Regions from separate parts of the Paenibacillus guangzhouensis genome, predicted to be linked through region 2. Evidence: riboswitches for the same ligand, from Rfam matches in the RefSeq annotation. Region 2 holds a riboswitch; each other region holds the start of a gene.
What was found. A riboswitch is a leader RNA that binds a small molecule or an ion and turns the genes downstream of it on or off. The one in region 2 is predicted to bind cyclic di-GMP.

Region 1 (7,980 bases), 1.0 Mb from region 2:
AGCCAGATGAGGTGGATGGAATGATCGAACCAAGCGTAAAACAGGATCTACGCGAAATTGCAAAGAGATTATCTGACCTTAGGGGGTCTCTTTGACTTAGATATGAAGCAAGAGATGATTGAGAATTTCGAGGTCAAAATGGCTGCGCCAGACTTCTGGGACGACAACGAGCGTGCCCAAGGCATTATTGCGGAGTTGAACGCGATCAAGTCCTCTGTTGACCAATATCAATCATTGAACCAAGAGTATGAAGATACGACGATGATGTTGGAGCTTGCGGTGGAAGAGCAGGATGAAGCTTTAGCGCAAGAATTGTCTGGTACGGTTGAAGGCCTTATGAGTAAGCTGGAGACATTCGAGCTTCAGCTGCTGCTCAACCAGCCATACGATAAATTCAACGCGATTCTTGAACTGCACCCTGGTGCAGGCGGAACGGAGTCGCAAGACTGGGGCCAAATGCTGCTGCGGATGTATACCCGTTGGGCGGAGAAACGGAACTTCAAAGTCGAAGTGCTCGATTATCTCCCAGGCGATGAAGCGGGAATCAAGAGCGTCACGCTATTGATTAAAGGCTTCAATGCTTACGGCTACCTCAAAGCGGAGAAAGGTGTACATCGTCTAGTGCGGATCTCGCCGTTCGATGCATCCGGTCGTCGCCATACTTCATTCGTATCTTGCGACGTTGTGCCAGAGATTTCGGAAGATGTAGAAGTCGACATTCGGACGGAAGATTTGAAGATCGATACGTACCGTGCGAGCGGTGCGGGTGGTCAGCACATCAATACGACGGATTCCGCGGTACGGATTACGCATATCCCGACGGGCGTCGTCGTTACATGTCAGACGGAGCGTTCACAGATCAAGAACCGTGAGCGGGCGATGACTGTACTTCGTTCCAAGTTATATGAGCGTAAAATTGAAGAGCAACAGAAACAGCTTGACGAAATTCGTGGAGAGCAGTCCGATATCGCTTGGGGAAGCCAAATTCGTTCTTATGTATTCCATCCCTACAGCATGGTCAAAGATCATCGGACATCCGTAGAGACAGGAAATGTCGGCGCGGTGATGGACGGCGATCTGGATGCCTTTATTGATGGGTACCTGCGGAACCAGATTCGGCATGAATAAAGAAAAATGCAAAAAAACCACATCACTATAAACTGTACCCCTTGTAAAGGACATTCTTAAAAAGTCTAGGCAGATTGAAGAAGATGATCTCTGTATTGAACAGGGGTCATCTTTTTTAAATTCCACTGGTATCTGTAGTGATTATAATAAGTCATGTAGTCCTTAATCTCCCGTTTTAATTCGTCCAAAGTCAAACAGGGCTTAATGGAGGCCTGATCTTTAAAATGGCCGAAAAATGATTCCTGAGGTGCATTGTCCCAACAGTTTCCTCGCCTGGACATAGACTGTTTTAGATTCAGCTTCCTCACCATTTTTTTAAAATCCGGATGTGTATAGTGGGACCCCTGGTCAGAATGAATTAAGGCCCCCTTTGCTTTCTTAAACCTTCTGTTTTTCTTAAGCTTAATGAGGGTGTTTGTTACAAGATCCAGCGTGATTCGGTCTGATACATGATAGGCTACGATCTCATTCGTCGAACTGTCTTTGATGGTGGATAGATAGGCTTTCTTGCCTGAAGCGTATAATAAATAGGTGATGTCCGTCAGTAATACCTTACCAGGAATATTCTGCTTAAACTCCCGGTTTAGCAGGTTGGAAACGACCCTGTGCTCTTGGGTAGCCTTCATCATCCTTTTATCGGGATTAGCCTTCCTGAAAGGACACACAATGCCGTACTTCTTCATAACTCTCCTGATGCGTTTCAGATTGTAGACAACCTTAAACTGCCCCTCTAGTGTCATCTTAATAGAACGGGCACCTTTCTTGCGTTTTTTGAAATGATAAGCTTTTAAGATGACCTCTTTTACCTGTTCATCTTGCTGCTCACGTTGACTTCTCTTTTGCTTTGCCACGGAAGACCAGTACCTGTAGTAGCCGCTCCTAGAAACCTCAGCTACTTTACATAAATAGTTGACCATACGATGGAGTTGATATTTCTTGATAATGGTACGAATTAGAATATATTTTTGGTGAGGTGACAGCCTTATTTCTTGCTCTGCCCCCTTTCGATAAAACGAATCTTTTTTAACAACTCGTTCTCCGCTTTTAATAAGTTATTCTGAGCCTCCAACCTGGCATACTTCTCTTCCAAAGTCAGTTCTCTCGTGAGAGGTCTTCCTGATCCTTGGCTTCTCGTATCCTGCAGGCCTAAAAAACCGTTCTCCTGGAAACTCGAACGCCATCTCTTCCCCGAGGATCTGACTCTTTGGATCCCAATAACTGTTACGTCAAAACCAGATTCTTCAAATATTTCTCTCGGTAGTTTGCCTTTGTTATTCTCTGAGATAAACAATTGCTTAAACGCATCTGTATATGTAATTGCCTTTGAAGATACAGACTTCACATAAGGATTGTTAGATAACAGCTTGATTTCTTTATCTGTGAATATTTTCTTGCTCACTTCATTTTTCCATTCCCATCTTTTCTGATATAAACAAAAGTACCCTACCGAGAGACTTTTTTAAAGTGTCTTCTCGATAGGGTACAGTTTACTATGATGTGGTTTTTTTATTTTTTTATTCGAAATCTACTTTCGAATAAAAAACTTGTTGTTCATAGTTATTTTTTACTATTTCACCATTAAGTTTCTGAGCAAAAAGCCGATAATATTACTGAAGTATATTTTACACAATCACGAAGTACCGTTCTTAATGGGACTGAAGAACGAGACAATCGAAAATGTTGGCAAAACTGTAGTGATGCAGTGACGCAAAGCCATGGGTCTTTCAATAGAATGTTGGAAGATTGCCAGGTTCCAATTTGATAGAAAACAATAGCATTTGCTGTTGTTTTTTATATTGTAAAATTTTCTGAAGGGGGATAAGTATGCAATCTTTTTTTAAGAAGGTAAATGTGATGATGGTATTTCTTCTTGTGATCATGATGATACCATATCAAACGACTTCGTATGCGGCAGCAAATGATTATGTATCCGTAACGAAAGTAGTGGATCCAACTGTGATAACAACTGAGCAAGAAGCAGAAGTAAAGCTAAGTATCAAGGGGACACCACCAGTAAATGTGGTCATGCCGAATGACGTTATCTTGATCATTGACAAGTCCGGTAGTATGAGTCCGGATTACAAACCCAACAATGGTGAAGATAAAATGACGGCAGCTAAGAATGCAGCTAAAGGTTTTATCGATTTAATGGATATGACCAAACATCGCGTTGGAGTTATTGACTTTAGTTCTGCAAACATGACCAAATTACTTCCATTAACGACGGATAAGGACAAAGTAAAAAACTATATTGGCTCGATCGAAGCAAATGGTGCAACGGCAACAGGCAATGCAATCGATATGGCTATAAAAGAACTTGAGAATCATCGGCCAGAAGCGCAACCGGTAATCGTTATTATGACTGACGGTGACGCAACCGAACCCCAAGGGACAGCTTATGAATATGCCTTGGAGAAAGCACAGGCTGCTAAGGATGCAGGTATTGTTTTCTATACGATTGCTTTGCTGCAGCCGAAAGAAAATCCCGAAACAAGCGGTCCTAATAAATTGCTGAAAGAAATGGCAACAACGTCCGCTCACCATCATTTCGTACTAGGTTCCGTTGGTTTGAGTGAGATCTACGCGGCAATTGTTAAAGAAATAGGTATGGCGAGCGCTTATAACGTTCAGGTTACTGACATTGTATCACCAGAATTTGAAATCGTCCCTGGCTCGTATGACTCGAATATTCCGAAGCCAACGGTTGCAGGGAATTCGCTAACATGGAACTTCCAAGAGTTGAAGAATAGCGATTTATCCTTTACCTATAAGATTAAACCGAAAGACCCGAACAAGGCAGGTACTTTCCAGGCTTCGACAACTGCTTCGATTATCACGTATAAAGACTATGCTGGGGCAGCACGTCAAAAGGCGATTCCATCAGTTGCTGTACAAGTGAAGCTTTCTGCACCAGTCGTTACTTCGATCGAGCAGAACTTTGGTAAACCTGAAGGTGGAGAGACGGTAACGATTAAGGGTGATAATTTCAGACCAGGTGCTGCAGTAACATTTGGATCGGGTACAGCAACGAATATCAAAGTCATTAGTAAAAATGAAATTACTGCGACAGTTCCAGCAGGTACAGTTGGAACAACAGTAACAGTTACTGTAAAGAATACGGATAATCAGATGGCTACGATACCTTATTCTTATAAGGCGGCTCCTGTTGTGACCTCCATCAAGCCTAATAATGGGCCGTTGGCAGGTGGAACATCTGTCTTGATCGAAGGCAATTATTTTTCTAATGCAATTGAAGTGAAGTTTGGGGACAAAGTTGCACCAATAAAACGTTATACGAATACAAAGCTCATTGAAGTAAACTCTCCAGCAACTACCAATTCAGGCCCTGTAGATGTTGTGTTAACGAACCCAGACGGCACGACTGTTACAGTACCTGGTGGATTTACTTATAATGCGCCGGTTGTCGTGAAACTTACGGTTACTAGCGTCTCCCCTAACATTGGCGAATTAGCGGGTGGAGATGCCGTATATTTTGATGGTACTAAATTTACTACCGAGACAAAAGTATTCTTTGGGGATGCAGAAGCCAAGATACTTACGTTTTATTCCGATAAACGCTTTAATGTGTTGACGCCTACTGGTAAGACACCAGGGGCAGTGGAAGTGAAGCTAGTTAACCCAGATGGAGAGACAGTAATCATCCCAGCTGGTTTTACGTATAAGCCTGCACCGGTCAAGCCTGCTCCAACACTTACAAGTATTACCCCGGATAGTGGATTAATTACTGGCGGAACAAGTGTTAGTATTATGGGAAGTGGATTTTTAGAGGGTGTCAAAGTATACTTTGGAACTAATGAAGCGGCTATTGCTAAATTGAACTCTGGTTCACAGATTACAGTCACGTCACCTGCGGTTGCGGCAGAAGGCCCTGTCAATGTAAAAGTTGTAAACCCGGACGGCCAAGAAGTAATGAAGGAAAACGGGTTTAACTATTTGCCGATTCCACCGATTGTCCCTGCTATTACGAGTATTTCTCCGACCAGCGGCCCATTTGTCGGGGGGACCGTTGTTTATATCAACGGAAAAGATTTTGATAAAGGCATGAAAGTCTATTTTGGTGATAAAGAAGTAGCTATTGGGATGTATTATGGTAGTACGAGAATTCAAGTCACTGCTCCGCCAGCCACAGTAGCAGGTGCAGTGAATGTGAGGGTCGTCAACCCGGACGGTAGAGAAGGAAATGTAGCAGCTGGGTATACCTATGAAGCACCGATTGTCCCGAAGGCACCTTCAATTAAAGCAATTTCACCGGATAATGGACCTCTAGCAGGTAAGACGAGTGTTTACATTGATGGTGCTGATTTTGTAAAAGGGTTGAAGGTATATTTTGGTTCACAAGAAGCTACGGTTATTTCGTTCTACAATAGCGGTAGATTGCTTGTCATGTCACCGACGGCTACCGTTGCAGGTCCTGTTGATGTAGAAATTGTAAATCCAGATGGACTGTCTGCAAAAGCTTCGGCTGGATTTACTTATAATGCACCACCAGCGCCAAAGGCACCGTCCATTACAGCAATTAGTCCGAATAATGGGCCAATCGCTGGAAGTACTAACGTCTATATTGATGGAGCGGATTTTGTTAATGGATTAAAGGTTTATTTTGGTAATAATGAAGCTACTATCCTTTCGTTCTATAATAGCACTAGGATCCTTGTAAGAACGCCATCGTCGCCGACTGAGGGAATCGTGGATGTGAAAATTATTAACCCAGACAATCTATCTGTGGTTGCTGCAGGAGGTTTTACGTACTTTAAACCAGCGCCATTGCCAGTTACTATAACGACAGTAACTCCGGATAGAGGAATTTTAGCCGGTGGAGGTACCATTGATATCAGCGGGACGAACTTCCAAGGACAAGCAAAGGTTCAATTTGGATCGCAACTAGTGCCTATTGACTACTATTATGGAAGCGGCAAGATTCGCGTGAAGGTGCCTGCCTCGGCTACTCCGGGTTCGGTTGATATTACCATAACAAATCCTGATGGCGGAACTGCAACTGCAGTTCAAGCCTATACGTATGAAATAGCGATCCCTGCCATTACTGCGATAACACCGAATCATGGTCCAATGAGTGGCGGAACAGCCGTCTATATTGATGGTAAAAATTTTGATCGCGATCTAGTATTAACGGTTAATGGAAAGCAAGTGGCTGTAACCACTTACTATAATAGTGGACGGATACTTTTCATTACGCAAAGCAGTACGATTAGCGGTTCTGTATCAATTGTTATTACAAATCCATCAACAGGTGAAAAAGCAACTGGTACATTCACATATGATGCACCGCCGCCTGTTCCGGCTCCTGCAATTACAAGGATTACACCAAATTCCGGGCCTCTTGCCGGAAGAACAGTCGTATATATTGATGGAAGCAACTTCGTTAATGGACTTAAAGTATACTTTAACGGTGTAGAAGCTCAAATGTTCTCATTCTATGGAGCGACTAGGTTAGGGATTTTTTCTCCAGCAGCAAGTGCTGCAGGTATTGTTGATGTCAAGATCGTTAATCCAGACGGTCAAGTAACTAATTCTGTTCAGTTCGAGTACAAATAAACTTAAAAGAGCGGCGGCTTCCTCAAAGAGGGCTCGTCGCTCTTTTAATTTCATGGTATGCTAAGATAGTCGATTGCAAAGGTATATTGAAGAATTCGGTGTATCCTCCAGATCGTTAGTGGAAAATATATTTTAACGAGATCAGGATAAGTGGGGTGCAAATCGCTGTTACAATGTAACTGAATATTTCTACAGTTTATGTGGCAGATAATTCTATGAACATAAGTCAAAAAACGAAAAGGAACGAACGGATCGTAAAGCCTTTGCATCCAATATTACTTGGCATTATCGAATTTACGCTTGTCATTATCGGATGCTTCAGTATTGCAGTGAGCTTTAACTTATTCATGCTGGCGCATCAAATCGCTTCCGGCGGCGTGTCGGGGATCTCGATATTGGTACAGCACTTCACGGGGATTCAACCAGCTTATACACAGTGGATCATCAATATCCCGCTATTTATTCTAGGCGTCGTTCTAGTAGGCAAAAATTTCGGTATCAAAGTACTCGTTGGAATTTTCTTTCTTCCATTATTCATTCTGTTGACGAAGGATTGGCCTACACCAACCGATAATGCGCTGCTGGCATCCATTTACGGTGGGCTCGGGGTTGGACTCGGCTTAGGACTCGTGTATCGCGCGAGAGGGTCAACGGGTGGCTTGGATTTGGTCGCACAGCTGATCAACCGATTTACCGGATTGAGTTACCATCTTGCCGTACCTATGCTCGATGGCATCGTCATCTTGTGCGCAGGGATATTCTTGTCGCCGGAGAAGGCGCTGTACGCGCTGATCGGTCTATTTGTAACGAGTAAGACGATCGACGCCATTCAGACCGGGTTCAACGTCTCTAAGGTTGCATTCATCATATCCAATGAAGCAGAGAAGCTGCAGCAGGCGATTCTGAATGATTTGGACCGTGGATTAACCGAGTTGGACGGCCGGGGCGGCTTCACAGGGGAAGAGCGCAAAATCTTAATGGTCGTTCTATCGCAGACCGAAGTCAGCAAATTGAAGGTGTTGGTGAAAATGGTGGACCCATCGGCATTCGTCATTATTAGTGATACAAAGGAAGTCTTGGGCGAAGGCTTCAAACTTCATACGTAGTACATATTTTACCAGAGTCGTAAAATCTGCTCGTGCCTTGTCACGATTGGGTTTTACGGCTTTTTTGTTGCGTCCGAAACCTTCAAAAATAACCGTTGTATAAATATAAATAGGGGTGTATAATGATACGTAATTTCAAATTCGGATATGATTTCAAAGCAAGTCTACTAGA
Region 2 (7,980 bases):
AAGATTTGCTCCTGTCCTGGTTCCGCTGTATAAGTATAGCTGATCTCTTTTTCCTCTGGTGTATATCCAGGGACGGTTTCAGCTGTTAGCTTGATTTTCTCGCCTGTCACGCCTTTTTTATCAACTGGTGCATGAAGCACTTTGTTAGTGCCTCTCTCCACATACTTCACTTTCACGGTTTGCTCATTGGCTGTGTAATAGAAGACATGGCCTTGATCTGCATTCGCTGTAAAAGTAAAGTCAAACTTCGCCTCTTCAGGTGTATATCCCTCGATTGAAGCTGGCTTCAACTCAACAGTCTTGCCTGTTACGCCAGCGATTTTAATAGACTCTACTAACTCTTTATTCGTACCTTTTTCAAGATATTTCACAATCGCCGTTTGGTTCCCCGCAGAGTAGTAGAAAATCACTTCTTGCTTAACATCTGCATTAAATTTATAATCGATGATTTCTTGTTCAGCGGTATAACCTGCGATTTGCTTGGCTTGCAATGCAATCGATTGCCCTGTTTTTCCGTCTTTTACAACGGAATTAACCAGATCTTTTTTCGTTTCCTTATCCACGTATCTAACCGTTACCGATTGCTTTTTAGCTGTATAGTAGATAACTGTTTCTTGTTTCGCTTCTGCACTAAATGTATAATCAACCGTTGCCTTATCAGCAGTATACCCTGCAATTGGGTCTGCCTGAAGCGTAATTGTCTTGCCTGTAGCTCCTTCTTTTACGACAGCATCCTTTAACTCTTCTTTTGTGTCCTTATCTACATATTTCACTGTTACAGACTGCTTATCAGCTGTGTAATAGAAGGTATATTTTTGGTCTTTCGCAGCTGTAAAGGTATAAGTGTCACTTGATTTCTCAGCCGTGTACCCTGGGATTGGTTTCGCATTCAGCGTAACTTTTTGTCCTGTAATACCCTCTTCCACGGATGTACCAAGTTCCTTGTTCGTTCCTTGTTCAACATAGAATACCGTTACACTCTGCTCAGCAGCCTCGTAGTTAAATGTTACAGTAACGTCTTTCTTCGGCATTGAGCCTGTCACTTGATCGCCCGTTACCGTCAATCCGCTATCCGCGCTGAGCGTCACGTTCTTCAGCTTATAGCCATCAAACGCTTTGCCTTTTACATCTATAGACTCATCTTGTAGTTTTTTCTCTTCTAAGGCTTTGTCGAGCTCAACATCTCCGGCTTTGTATTCTACTTTGAAGTTATATGGAGCCTTCGCATATCCGAACCAAACGATTGGGTTAGGCTCGCTATAAGTTAGTGTTACATCCTGCGGGCTATTGCCCTTTTTCAGAACATAATCTCCCATATCCTTAGCTGGAACAGAATACTTCTTATTAATATCCAGCGCGTCACTGCCGTTTTGTTTAAACGGTTCGCTATATAATTGCGCTGCAAGATCTGGCCTTTCAACCGCAACGCCATCTTCGTTAATCGGAGCGCCATCCGCGTTGACGAGATAACCTTTGACCAAGATCGAACCTTTACCAAAGCTTACTTTCGGTACTTCGAAATCTTTGGATGTTGGTTTGCCATTAACATCATCATAACTCATCGTTGTCTTGCCATTGGTTGGATACAATGTATTCGGATCCGGATTCTTGCTTGCATCCAACTTCACTGTGTATGTCATGGTTGCTGGCGTGCCTTCGACAATGTTGCCGATTTCCCAAGTAATTGTCTCGCTAGTTGCGTCCCACTTCGTTGTCCCTTGCGAAACATCAGGTCCTTTGGTCTTATCGAACATCGCGCCCATTGGGTCAGTTACAATCGCTTTTTGTGCTGCATAAGAAATTTTACTGGATAATTCCGTGAATACTTTTTCTAATTCAGAGCTGCTAGATGCGTAGTAACCGCGATTCTGACTGTATCTCAGTACGTTTGTCGCATTGCTATTGTTCCCTACTTCTAGTCCGATAGAATAAATGTCAAATTTTTGATCATGTGCTAATTTAGCCTCTGATACTGTGCCAATACCATTATTATCAACCCAATATTTATTTTTTCCTGAACCTATCGAATATTCATAATCATTCAGGTAATAATCATTTCCATATCCAATGATTTTCCCATAATTAAACTCTTGAAGTGCTTTAGTAAAAGAATTACCCACAGGCGATGCATAGTCTACTACTTTAGAAGCCTTATAGCTGTATGTTGGTTCTCCATCGCTCAAAAGAACAATGACTTTATTTTCTGCGGTACTTTTCTTCAGAAGTTCACTTGCACTATGAATCCCTGCTTGAATATTTGTACCACCATCAGCCTTAATATTCCCGATTGCAGTCTTTAGTGCTTCCTTTTCGCCAACACCCTTAAAATCCGATACATTGGTTACGTCTCCCGAAAAAGATACAGCAGCAATTCTTGTCGCCGAATCTTTGACAAGCAATCGATCGACGAAACTCTTCGCTGATTCAATCGCTTTGGTCATCCGCGTACCTTTCATACTACCGGACCGGTCAATGACCAACACCACGTCCGAACTGCTCTTGATGTTCTTCCCTTCTACCGTCAGGGTCACTTTCCATTCCCCTGGGGTTCCTGTCGGCTCCGCTTTCTTGGTCAGATTAACCGCACCAGGATTCGGCCATACGAGATCGTTCGAACCCGCTGCAGAACTCGCCGGTATCGTGCCGGGAATGAATCCTGTCAATACGGACACGATGAATAACCACGTGACTACAAGTCTAAATCCTCGTCTCATGTCTACCTCCTATGAATTTATAATCTCAGCTCCTTGGAAACGCAAAAAGTCCGACTGCAATAACGTCTGTTAACTGCAGCCGGACGATCATAAGTCAAAGACCCGTAGACTCCGAAGCTTTGCGACCTAACCTTTCGATTAGTGTGCCGAAATATAAAATTCTTGTAGTTGCAGATGGACATATGTAGGTCTTAAGTAGGATAAAGGAACTATTTACATTGACTAATATATGTCACGATCAGGCGCAAAGTCAATTGATTTTGAAATTATTGAATCTAAAGTTATTTTAAACTAACGGTGTTCTTGTTGGTTGACTCATCCAAATGAAATTGCATATACTATAGAAGTAACAACTAAAATGAATTGCATGAGGTGGAAAGGATATGGAAATTTTGTCGACTGTTCTTAGAAGAGATTTACCTTAACACGGGAGAAGTCTGCCCATTTTTACCGTTAAGCGAATCGAAGAACAGTAGATAAAAAGCCAATCCCTTTCTTACGAAACGAAACCGATATAATCGTAGGCAAGGTGTATTCACCTTGTCTTTTTTGTATATATCATCAAGAAAAAACAACGATAATTTCGTTCATACCACAACAGAAGAGGGCCTACTCTGCTGTTCTCTCGATTCAGCCGCATCAGCTCAATTGAAGAGGAGAGAACAACCATGAGTTTATTAAGTATTGAAGAAGTTACCCATATGTACGGAGATAAATTGAATTTTCGGGAGATCAGCTTCCGCCTGCTGCGCGGAGAGCATGTCGGTCTCGTCGGTGGTAATGGCGCCGGGAAGTCCACCCTGCTCCGTCTGCTCGCAGGCGAGATCTTGCCGGATGCTGGCCGCATCGATTGGATGCCGCAGGTCAAGGTCGGCTATCTGCAGCAGCACATCCACCTGCAGCCCGGTATGACAATCGCAGCCTATCTGCAGAGCGCATTCGCGCATTTGTATGCGATCGAGCGGCGTATGATCGAACTCGCCGAGTCCATGGCCGAAGCAGGCGATCAGCTCGATGCCCTACTAAGGCAATATGGCGAGATGCAGCATCAGCTTGAATCGTCGGATTTCTACCAGCTTCAAGGCCGCGTGGAAGAGGTCGCTGCTGGCCTTGGCATCCTAGACCTCGGCCTGGAACGCGACGTCAGCAAGCTTAGCGGCGGCCAACGGACGAAGCTCCTGCTCGGCAAGCTGCTGCTCGAAGAGCCGGATGTACTGCTCCTCGACGAGCCGACGAACTATCTGGACGACGCGCATATCGCATGGCTGACAGGATATTTGAAGAGCTATGAGCATGCTTTTATCGTCGTGTCCCACGATGAACATTTCCTGAATGAGATCACGACGATCATCTATCATCTCGAACATCAGACCTTGCGACGCTATCCGGGCAATTACAACCATTTTCTGAAAAGCCATGAACTAAGCCGACTGCAATTGCAGCAGACCTATGATCGGCAGCAGCAAGAGATCACAAGACTGGAAGGGTTCATCAATAAAAATCGCATCCGTAAAGCCAAGCAGGCAAAAAGCCGGGAGAAGGCGCTCGCGCGAATCGACCGTATCGACAAACCAACAAACGGGCCTCAGCCGCGATTCAGCTTCGAGGTACGCCAGAATCCCGTCACCCACGTCATTACAGCCAAAGGGATACAAATCGGCTACTCGACACCGCTCATCGCGCCCGTCAATCTGGAAGTGAAACGCGGGGACAAAATCGCGATCATCGGGCACAACGGCATCGGAAAATCGACAATGCTGCGCACCTTGCTCGGATTGATGCCGCTAATGAATGGCACGCTGCAGATCGGGGATAACGTAAAAGCCGCCTATTTCGCACAGGAGAACATCGCTTCCGACCAGACGCCGCTAGAACGGCTATTAGCCTTCCGGACGGACCTGACGCAGCAGCAGATTCGCAAGATGCTCGCGATGCCGGGCCTAACGGAGAAGCATATCCGGCAACCGCTGCGCCATTTGAGCGGCGGCGAGCAAGCTAAGGTACGCCTCTGCGAGCTGATGCTCACAGAGAGCAATGTGCTTGTGCTCGATGAGCCGACGAACCATCTGGATGTACGGTCGAAGGATGCTTTTCGCGAGGCGTTAAAGGCTTATCCGGGCACAATCCTGCTCGTATCCCATGAACCGGAGTTCTACAAAGATTGGGTGACGCACGTATGGCGTGTCGAAGATTGGTGCCGAGGTGCAATCAAGACGTAATTGTCTCAGAAAAATAAAACAAGAAGAACCTGCAGGAATCCTTCGATATCGAAGGGTTCCTCACAGGTTCTTTTTTCATGATCGCCGAAGGCTAGCTTGTCCAATTATCACTGATTACCAGCCGAAATCCATCGTCTCGCCTGTCTCGCAGAGCGTCTTCAAATTGCTCAATATCATCCACCATGAATTCTGCGTGCTATCGTAGGACGGATGTCCCTCTGTCCACTCGTCGTTGATCAACGTGAACTTCGTACATTGACCGACCGTCTCCAAGTTGAACGTCATTCTCGACTCTAACTCCGCATGATTGTCACGGTAGGATGGACCTGCATGTTCTGTGCAGCTGAACGTCTTATAAGGCTCATAAGTAAGGACTTCACCGTATACGTGAACCGTCTCATCCCCTTCCGCCCCTGGCCCAATATAGGCATAACGGCTGCCAATTTCGAACGTAGACTCGAGCACACATCCGAAAAATAATTTACGCGTATTCTCCGGGACAAATAGGGCATTCCATACCTGCTCCGGGGTTGCTTTGATATAAAATTCGTACTTCAAAGGGATTTCTCTCATACTCAAGGCTCCTCCTTCAGTCTCAGCAATACCTTCCAAACGCACAACTGTGCTAATATGATTATAAATCCCAACGATGCCCAAGTATTGTAAAAACGCGACATTATGATGCATCGCATATGGATGCGCAGAAAAGGAGCGGTATGTTATGAAACCTGAAATGATCAAGCCCAGTATGGGCGTATTGAATTTATCCCGCGGCGCACATAAATTTCAACTGTCTAGGCATGAACCCTCCAGTGAAATTGCCGCATTCATCAAGCATTTCTGGATCGTCACCTGGGATCTAACCGAACAAGCTCCCTACCTGCAGGAAGTCGTGCCGAACCCCTGTGTCAATCTCGTCATCGAACCCAATCGAAGTGCGATCTTCGGTGCTGCGAAGCAGAAATACGCGCACTACTTAGAGGGGAAAGGCTGCGTATTCGGGGCTAAGTTCAAGCCGGGAGGGTTCTACCCTTTCATCAAGCAGCCCATCTCCACGCTTGCGAATCAACCGATGCGCGTTCAAGACGTATTCGATGTGGATATTCATCAATTAGAGCACGAGCTACTTGCGCAAGCCCAGGAGTCCGACATGGTCCAACTCGCAGAGCAGTTCATTCGGCCAAAGCTCCCGCGGTGGGACGACCAAATTACATTAATTAATGCAATCATCGACCGCGTACAGGAAGATCGCGAGATCACAAAGGTGGACGAAATTTGCGAACGGTTCCATCTAAATAAAAGAACGCTGCAGCGTCTCTTCGACCAATATGTCGGCGTCAGCCCCAAATGGGTGATCCAGCTCTACCGTCTGCAAAATGCCGCCGAGACGATCGAACATCAGCCTCGTGTGGACTGGTCCGAGTTGTCTGTGGAGCTGGGGTATTATGACCAATCCCATTTCATTAAGGATTTTCGCGCCATTATCGGCAAGACGCCCGACGAGTACATCAAGGTACAGTGCGAAGAAAAATAAAAAAACCTTACTTCAAGAAGTAAGGTTAGGTGCCGCGGGTTCCTTGCGTTCCAGACTAATCCAGACCAGTCCTGTGGCCATGCATACAGCGCCGGCCAACTGCCAACCTGAGAACGATTCGCCGAAGAAGAGATATCCAGCCGTGACGGCTGACGCCGGTACTACATAACGGAAGAAATTCGCGCGAGCCGCACCGACCTTGAACATACTCGCATTCCATACGACGAAGGCGATGACCGTGCAGATCAGCACGTTATACCCAATCGCGGTATAGTGTGTCGCTGACAAGGCGCTCCAGTCCACCTTGCCCCAAGAACCGAACGTGAACGGGAGCATGCCGATCGCGCCGAACAGAATCATCCATGTGCTCACCCGGAGTGCGGAATACTGCTTCATGATCGGCATGCAGGCTAGATTATAGAGTGCACCGAAGATACTCACCCCAAGCGCCAGGCCGTTGCCAATCATGTGGCTGGAAGACAGATCTAACCCTTCGCCCCCTCCCAGAATGATGAAACACACACCAAAAATCGCCGCGATGCCGCCGGTCACGAGACGCGAAGAAATTCGCTCCTTCATAAATAGCGGTCCGAACAACGCGGCGCAGATCGGCCAAGGCGCCACATTCAAGAGGGAAGCGTTCGCCAGCGTCGTATATTTGATCGAATACATGACCGCAATCTCAAGTCCCGTTACCCCGAGAAGACCAATAACCGCAAGCTGCATGGCCACTTTCACGGGAATGCCGATACTTCCTTCCGTCACCTTCAGCAGCAGGAAGAAGAATGGCACAGCCAGCCCGAACCGAAGAAACGTGAACAGAATCGGATCGAACGTCTCCATCGCCTGCCTGGATACGCCGAAATTTGCTCCCCAAATGGCCGCTACGAGCGCCAGCCCAACGTAATGCACCCATTTCCTATCCATACCTGATAGCTCTCCCCCATCATCCATTCATTGACTGATCACATTCATCTACTATGCAGTGTGAGGGACAATGGGAGAAATTTCAATCATTTTCTCATTTCAATGTACGGACCACTGTCTTCTTGTTCACATGGATCGCCTTCGCTGCATCACTCAGTACAAACGCCCCTGCAGCCAAAGAGATCAGGAAACAGCCTCCCGCCAAAATAGGGAACAGCGACCATTCAAGAATGGAATGTCCGAGGAATGTCTGCCAGCCAAGCGCAATCAACCCGAGAATGTAGGCCATGCCTGTCATATGAATTAACCCGCTTCGTGCAGAAGCCTTCCACTGCGTCTGCTCTGCAAGCCATGCTACGAGCGGTAACGCTTGAAGCGCATGGAATCCTAGCCCATGAAGCCAGATAATATTCCCGCTACCACCGACAAATCGACCGTTATTCATAGAAATCCAGATGCCTGCAGCGAATGAAATGAGTACCGCAATCATGGCATAACGAATACTCAGCACAAGCACAGGCCGCTGCTTCAATACGCTGGACCGGAAATAAAATACGGCAAAAAACAAGTAGAATAATACGAGCAA
Region 3 (7,980 bases), 320 kb from region 2:
TGTGCTGTCCCTGGTGCTGTTGGCCGTTCTATTCTCGAGATCGATCCGCTCGTTGTTGAACAAAATCAATCTATTGAACCGGACGATCCGCAATTTGGCCAGTCATGATAAGATCCCAAGCAAAATCGAGGTGCACAGCGATGATGAGATGGGAGAGCTCATCCGGTCGGTGAACTTGTTAATTGAGCGAACGACCTATCGTGAATTGGAATTGAAACAGCAGGAAGACATGCAGAAGGAATTGCTTCATAAATTAAGGCATGACATCAATACGCCATTAACGGCGGTTCGCTTGCAGCTGTTCGATCTGGAATGCCAAACGGAAACGCAGAGTCCTATCTTCGAATCGTTATATCAACAAATTCAATATATTGCGGATCTGACCAAGGAAATCCATCTCCAGTCTGCGGATCATTTCGAGAGCTCCTATATTCTGAACGAAGACGTGAATATTCGTGACCTTCTGGAGACCATGGTACAGAAATGGGGATATCTATATAGCATGCATGAGATGGAGATTCGCTTCCGGCCCGTTGATGAAGCATTGGTCTGGAGCTGCAATGCGTTGTGGGTACAGCGGCTCTTCGATAACATCTTGCAGAATGCACTCCGGCATGCCAAGGCCACGAGTCTTGAGGTGACGATTGCGCATGGCGTGGTGGAGATCCGCGACGATGGGATTGGCTTTGATGAGAACCAACGTGGAGAAGGCCTGGGGCTAAAAATCATCGCGGAAGTTGCCCGCATGCTCCAGATCGAATATACGCTGCAATCGAATGAACAAGGGACGTTATTTCGTCTATACCAACACAACATGGAGTTGAAGAGTGATGATTGAACTTAGAACCTATGTGGACTCTGATCTAGAGACGATCGCAAATCTATTTTATGACACGGTTCATACCGTCAATGCGAGAGATTATACACCCAAACAGCTTGATGCATGGGCTTCGCCCGATGACCATGAGACGAGAATGGCTGCGTGGAGTCAATCGCTGCGCCGTCATATCACCTATGTTGCCGTGATCCAGGGGTGTATCGTTGGATTCGCTGATCTGACGCCGGAGGGACATCTCGACCGCCTATACGTCCACAAGGATGCGCAAGGGCAGGGCGTGGCATCGACTCTTGTCCATAGACTAGAAGAGGAAGCGATACGTCTGAAGCTGAGCGAAATCGATACGGACGCGAGCATCACGGCAAAACCGTTCTTCGAGCGGATGGGGTATACGATTGTCCAATCTCAGACCGTGGAGCGAAAGGGTGTTCAGCTCGTGAACTACAAAATGCGTAAAAGCTTGCAATCTTCGCTTGGCGAATCGCAGGTTTGATGAAGTACGTTGACTGACGCTTTGACGGTCAGTTCTTTTTTTGTGCAGATGAAGGACATATGTCCTACCGTTCCCTCCCAGAAGTATCTTTTAATAAAAGAGAAATCAAGATCGGAGGGACACCAGCATGCTGAGAGGGATTCTATTCGCCATCTTTGGAGGGATATTCGTTACGCTGCAAGGCGTCGCGAATTCCAGGATCAGTCAAGATATCGGCACGTGGCAGACGGCCGCGATCACCCAGTTCACAGGATTCGTTGTGGCATTACTCGTCATGTTCATCGTTCGAGACGGCAAGTGGCAGGGGCTTACACAGGTGAAGCCGATCTATCTGATTAGCGGGGCGTTTGGGGCTATCGTTATTTTTAGCAATATTACTTCGATTCATCATATCGGGGTTACGTTGACAGTATCTACTCTGTTGATTGCTCAGCTCATTCTTACGTTCCTCATGGACCGTAATGGGTGGTTCGGCGCTGCGCGGCAGAAGATGAGATTTCCTCAGTATATCGGGATCGGGCTAATGATAGCCGGCGTGGTGATACTAAAGCTGTAATTCGGTAATCGTGCCAATTGATTTATCATGGAGCGTAATGATAGGAGAGGGGTAGTCTAGTCATGAAAGAAATGAAGGATGAAGCGCGGCTGCGGTTCTTTCTGCGGGAGCATCAGATCGAGCATGTCTTGAACGAACAACTCATACCGCATTTGTCGCTCTATCGGTTCGCCCCGGGAGAGCTCATCTGCTCGCAAGGCGACGCCTTCGATCATCTCTATATTCTCGTACAAGGTAAGATCAAAATCTATACGACGTCAGCCGAAGGGAAGGTGCTCATCCTCTCGTTCAAGACGCCGCTCGAAGTGATCGGCGATATTGAGTATGTACGTGGCGTATCGATCATTAATACGGTTGAAGCGGTATCTCCGGTCTATATGATCGGGGTTCATCACCGCTACCTGAATAAATACGGGCGAGATCATGCGCCGCTGCTGCACTTCCTGCTCGATATTATCACGCAAAAGTTCTACATGAAGTCTAACGCGCTAAGCTTTAATCTGCTATATCCGGTCGAAGTGCGGTTCGCAAGCTACCTATTGTCGGTCTCCACGGCTGGGGATCATTCGTTGATTCGTGAACAACCATCATCGAGCTCATCCAGTCTGAAGGATATGGCGAAGCTCATCGGAACCAGCTATCGGCATTTGAACCGAGTCATCCAGAAGTTCTGTGCAGAAGGTCTGATTGAACGCAGCAAGGGGGCTATCTTTATTCTTGATCGAGAAGGTTTGAGACGCCTTGCCGGACACAATATCTATGAGTAAACGAAGCGGAGGTTGAGGGAGATGCTGCTGGGAATATTGCTGGCATGGATCGCGGGATCGTTCGTCGGTCTGCAGAACATTTTCAACAATAAAGTTAATGAACAGGCGGGGACGTGGATTACGACGACACTGGTGTTAGGATTAGGGTGTCTTGCCTCTGTCCTGATCGGGCTTCTATTCGAAGGCGGGGAGTTGTTCCATCTTCGGTATATGGAGTCATGGTATTGGTTCAGCGGCGTGATCGGCGTAGGTGTCGTGACCTGTCTGATGCAGGGGATCAAACGTCTAGGTCCGACATATGCAGTCTCGCTCGCGATGACGTCCCAGCTTGGTTTCGCGCTGCTATGCGATTCGCAAGGCTGGTTCGGTCTAGACAAGGTTCCCTTTACAATCAATCAGCTGGTCGGGGTGTTGGTCATCGTCGCAGGTATTCTGGTCTTCAAGCTCGACGGTCGGCGGGAGAAGCAGCATAAGCAGCAGAAGTTCGTACATTCGGGTTAATACCAAAAAAAAGGCACCTGTATGGTGCCTTTTGCGCTTCATAAAGAGGATGTAAATTCCATGTGGTATAATATATACCATATGAATGTGAAGGGGGGGATCCAATGGACGCAGCTTCTTTGCTTGTCTTGCAGGATCTATGCAAGTATTACGGCAAGCATGCCGTCTTGTCTGCGGTGCAATTGAAGATAGACCGTGGCGAGACGATCATCCTTCGCGGCAATAACGGGTCCGGTAAAAGTACGTTGCTCAATATCATCGCAGGATTGGTTGCCCCGACTTCCGGTGTACGGACAGTTCGCGATTCGCAGCTGGTGATTGGATATATGCCCGACCATCTCCCTAAACTGAAAATGACATCGAACGAATATTTGTTCCATATGGGGCAAATTGCGGGATTACCCGCAGCGAAGCTGAAAGCTCGTGTTCGCGAGCTGCATGAACGGTTTGGTTTAGAGGAGCTGGCGACGCCGATGGTCTATTTTTCGAAAGGGATGCTGCAGAAGGTGAATCTTATGCAAGCCATGCTTCGCATGCCGGACCTCCTCGTATTGGACGAGCCTCTTTCGGGACTTGACGTGGAATCAATGAATCATTTGGTGATGGCTTTGAAGCATTTGGCGGACCAAGGAACCGCAATCGTCGCGGCCGTACATGAACCTTATCTAGGCAGACAGCTAGGGGGACATACCTACTGGATTCGCCAAGGCAGGCTTGTGCAAGAGGATAAGGGAGAACCATTGATTCAAGAGGCGTATTATGAGCTGGATTGCGAGCTTCGTGCTTCGGCGCATCACGCTTTGATGAACCAATTTGCCGGTGTAGATTGGATGACGCGGGACGGTGGGTATCAATATAAACTGGCAGAATCGGTGCATCGCGGCTTTCTAATGCAGCTGTTGCAGAACGGCGGCATTATTCGATCTCTGAAGCGAAAGGAGGACCACGCATGTACGCCTTGATCAAATATTTGCATACGTGCACGATGCGATCTTATCGGTATGTAGCTCCATCGATGGCTTACCTCCTATTCCTCATTTTCTTGTATACCGTCGTTCCGAATCCGGTCATGGAGAGCTATGCGTTCACCTCGGCTCTTCTATTCGCGGTCGCAGCTTGGATGGGATATCTGTTCATAGATGTCGAATCGCCGAATCAGGAGATGGTGACGGTGCTGCATGCGGGCGGCATTATTCGATTATATCGTGCGAAATTGATCTATAACTGGCTGTTCACCGTTCCTTTTGCGCTGTTTGCTGTGATATATCCAGCGCTGCTGCACAAATTCGACCGGAATCCGACAGGCGAGGAACTGCTCGTTTCTCTTGTTTTTCACATCGCGCTGGCATGGATGGGCATTGCTTTATCTTGTTGGTTCACCCGCAAGCTGTTCCAGTCTCGGTTATTGTCCTTTCTGCTTCTAGGATGCGTAATCGCAGTGTCGTTCGCCGCCAAGTCCGTTGCAGAGGAGCTGCCCGATGGACTCGATCGATTGGTGCTTCTACTGCCGCCTCTCCACCGAGCAATCTCTGTGCTATCCAATGACGGCAATAAATGGACGGCTCTAATCGCAGTGGTCTTGTACGGCGCGGTATCCAGCGTTCTGTTCTTGATCGTGATGCGGAAGAGGAAGCTGCATTTCCAGAAAGGGTAAGGTTTGCGCTATGTGTATTTCTTGCGAATTGTGAATCTATCTTTCTTGTAAATGCGTTGAAAAAAAGTGAAATAAGTTGAAAAATGAAAATAACATAGTAAAATAGAATAGGTAAATTGTACTAATCTCAGCAACCTATTGAGCACAAATAAATAACAGGCAAATCCGGCGAAAGTCGGAGACGCAAAGCTATAGGGGCCTACATGAACGGTTCATCGTTGATCAGCCAGCCAGTTGCCGAACGTATACTTGTGATTTCGCCAAGCAACTTGCCTGATTTCGGTAGAGTTGTTTTTTTGTGCTCAATTGGGTTCGACGGACCGAAGGAGTGGAAGAATGTCTTTGATTCTAGCCAATAGGGACAGCGTAAGAGAATACTGGCATAACAAATGGAAGGGTGTGGATAATAAAACATTTCTTGTTCCGGAATCGAAATCGATAGATCGCGAGAAGGTGTCTACCCGTAGACGCGTATTCCGGAAACAGTCATTAAGCTCCATTCATCAAGCTTGCGATTTGGCGGGCGTAGAGGTATCCGAAGTATTGTACACGTTTTGGTCTGTGCTCCTTCATCGCTATTTGCGAACGGAAGAGATTACATACGCTGCATTTTTACCTAATGAGGACAAGTTGATTGTCGTTCATATGAATATCGTTGCTTCGCAATCCTTGGATGCGCTGGTGAAGCAGACCCAAGCCGTCATGAATCAAGAACGGCCGTTTGCCATGTCGTTTGGGCAACTGCAGGAAATGTTGGAAGAGACGGGAGATGTCGTGCCTTCCAACTCGGTCGTAGGTTTCGGGAAGTCAACGGAACGTTCGCGTCATGCTTTGCTCCAGGGAAGCGACATCTCGCTTCGCTTTACTGTCGAAGCCGGATCGCTTGAAGTGGAGGCACTCTACCGGGAATGCGCATTTGGCCAAGCGACGGTCGAGCGGTTGCTCCGTCATTTAGAGAATATTTTGTCGGCTTGGTGCAGAGAACCGCAGGCTGCGGTTGAATCCATTGAAATGATGGACACGGACGAGAAGGAATATATGCTGGAGGCCTTTAACCGTAAGGGACAAGACTTTCATGCAGACGCCACGATCCATCAGTTATTCGAGGCGCAGGTGAGCCGGACGCCGGAGCATACAGCTGTGGCATGCGGGGAAGAGACGCTTACGTATCGACAGCTTGATGAACAGTCCAACCGACTGGCTCGCTTGCTCCTTGGGAAAGGCGTACAGCGGGGAGACATCGTAGGGATCATGTCTGGCCCGTCCAAACAGATGATCGTCTCGATTCTAGGGATTCTGAAGGCGGGAGCGGCCTATTTGCCAATCGACCCGAACTATCCTGCGGAACGTACGAGATTTATGCTTGAAGACAGTCGGACGCAGCTGCTGCTCATGACGCCAGACATCCATTCTGAGATTGCGTTCGACGGCGAAACGCTGGTGGTGAGCGATGCGTTGCTAGCGGGTGAGCGAATGGAGCCTGTTCCCGTGACGTCTAGCCCGACGGATCTCGCGTATATCATCTACACGTCCGGGTCTACCGGAACGCCGAAAGGCGTCATGGTCGAGCATCAACCGCTCGTGAATTTGGCATGCTGGCATCAGCATCATTTCCGTGTCACGGAACATGACCGCGCCACCAAATTTGCAGGCTTCGGGTTCGATGCTTCCGTCTGGGAGATCTTCCCGTACCTGATTACCGGCGCGTCGCTCCATATCGTTCCCGAAGACATTCGGCTTGACGCCGAGGCGTTGAATGCCTATTTCCATCAACAGGGGATTACGATTGGGTTCCTGCCGACGCAGCTATGCGAACAGTTCATGGAGCTCGAGAACACGTCTCTGCGTGTGCTTGTCACGGGAGGCGATAAACTGAAGACGTACCGTCCTACGCGCTACGAGCTGCACAATTGCTACGGCCCGACGGAGAACGCGGTCGTGACGACATCGCACCAAGTGACGGAATGGACGGATAACATCTCTATCGGCCAACCGATTGATAACACGGAAGTCCTCATTCTGGATGCAGCGGGCAAGCTTCAGCCGATCAGTATCGCAGGGGAGCTGTGCATTAGCGGCACAGGGCTCGCTCGAGGCTACTTGAACCGGCCGGAGCTGACGGAGGAGAAGTTCGTCCCGCATCCGTTCCGTGACGGGGAACGCATGTATCGTACTGGGGATCTGGCTAGATGGCTTCCGAACGGAACGATTGAGTTCATGGGACGGATCGATCATCAAGTCAAAATTCGTGGATTCCGTATCGAAATCGGAGAAATCGAACAGCAGCTTCTGCAGCATGAATCGGTTAAAGATTGTATCGTCATCGCACGCGAGGATCAGAACGGAGCCAGCTATCTATGCGCCTATGTGGTTGCATCATCCGTATGCACGCCTCGGGATCTTGCGGATTTCCTCGCTGTTCGGCTGCCGGAATACATGATTCCGCCGCGGTTCGTAACCCTGGATAGTCTCCCGGTCAATGCCAATGGCAAAGTGGATCGGCGTGCACTTCCAGAACCGGAGCGTGTGCACGTACAAGCTGAGTCAGCGGTGTTCGAGAATGAGACGGAAAAACAGCTTGCCGAGATCTGGCATGGAGTTCTAGGGATACCGAATATTGGCGCGGATGAACGATTCTTCGAAATCGGCGGCCATTCACTGCAAGCGGCATCGCTGCGCGGACAGATCGAACGGCGGTTCGGCGTGCGTCTGCTCATGGCGGATGTATTCCAATATACGACGATCCGGGAGCAAGCGCGCAAAATCGCAGAGCAGGCCGTTGGCCATGCAGCTCGTTCCACAATCGAGCCTGTACCCGTATCTTCTCATTACCCGGTCTACCCGGCGCAAAGACGCATGTACTTGATCGAGCAGATGGAAGGCGTTGGAACGGCTTATAATACGCCGATGCTGCTTCGGATAGAAGGCAAGGTAGACGTTGCACGGCTAGAGCAGACGTTCCAGAAATTGATTCATCGCCATGACATGCTGCGGACTTCCTTCCAATGGGTAGGCGAGGAGATTGTTCAGACGATCCAGGAGCAAGTCCCATTCCGTTTGTCGATGCTCACCGCCAATGAACACGAAGTCGCTGGCATGATGCGCGCATTCGTGAAGCCGTTCCAATTGAGCGAAGCACCGTTGATGCGGGCGGCGCTAATTACCTGTGCT

Region 1: it holds a riboswitch for cyclic di-GMP, as region 2 does, so the genes downstream of both, GCU39_RS27485 (IPT/TIG domain-containing protein) here and GCU39_RS22910 (MucBP domain-containing protein) in region 2, are expected to answer to the same signal.
Region 3: it holds a riboswitch for cyclic di-GMP, as region 2 does, so the genes downstream of both, GCU39_RS21380 (non-ribosomal peptide synthetase) here and GCU39_RS22910 (MucBP domain-containing protein) in region 2, are expected to answer to the same signal.

Annotation. Positions count from the first base shown of each region.
Region 1 covers NZ_CP045293.1:6,100,503-6,108,482, forward strand. Annotated here, with positions in the region: one part of gene prfB (peptide chain release factor 2) at 21-92, shown strand; one part of gene prfB (peptide chain release factor 2) at 94-1,128, shown strand; one part of gene GCU39_RS27480 (IS3 family transposase) at 1,194-2,134, opposite strand; one part of gene GCU39_RS27480 (IS3 family transposase) at 2,134-2,527, opposite strand; cyclic di-GMP riboswitch class I at 2,801-2,887, shown strand; gene GCU39_RS27485 (IPT/TIG domain-containing protein) at 2,953-6,702, shown strand; gene GCU39_RS27490 (YitT family protein) at 6,918-7,808, shown strand.
Region 2 covers NZ_CP045293.1:5,094,365-5,102,344, forward strand. Annotated here, with positions in the region: gene GCU39_RS22910 (MucBP domain-containing protein) at 1-2,714, opposite strand, end outside; cyclic di-GMP riboswitch class I at 2,786-2,872, opposite strand; gene GCU39_RS22915 (ABC-F family ATP-binding cassette domain-containing protein) at 3,383-4,933, shown strand; gene GCU39_RS22920 (SRPBCC family protein) at 5,048-5,506, opposite strand; gene GCU39_RS22925 (helix-turn-helix domain-containing protein) at 5,655-6,467, shown strand; gene GCU39_RS22930 (DMT family transporter) at 6,480-7,394, opposite strand; gene GCU39_RS22935 (hypothetical protein) at 7,489-7,980, opposite strand, start outside.
Region 3 covers NZ_CP045293.1:4,775,410-4,783,389, reverse strand. Annotated here, with positions in the region: gene GCU39_RS21415 (sensor histidine kinase) at 1-838, shown strand, start outside; gene GCU39_RS21410 (GNAT family N-acetyltransferase) at 834-1,331, shown strand; gene GCU39_RS21405 (DMT family transporter) at 1,462-1,887, shown strand; gene GCU39_RS21400 (Crp/Fnr family transcriptional regulator) at 1,950-2,654, shown strand; gene GCU39_RS21395 (DMT family transporter) at 2,676-3,155, shown strand; gene GCU39_RS21390 (ATP-binding cassette domain-containing protein) at 3,260-4,117, shown strand; gene GCU39_RS21385 (hypothetical protein) at 4,105-4,809, shown strand; cyclic di-GMP riboswitch class I at 4,958-5,051, shown strand; gene GCU39_RS21380 (non-ribosomal peptide synthetase) at 5,146-7,980, shown strand, end outside.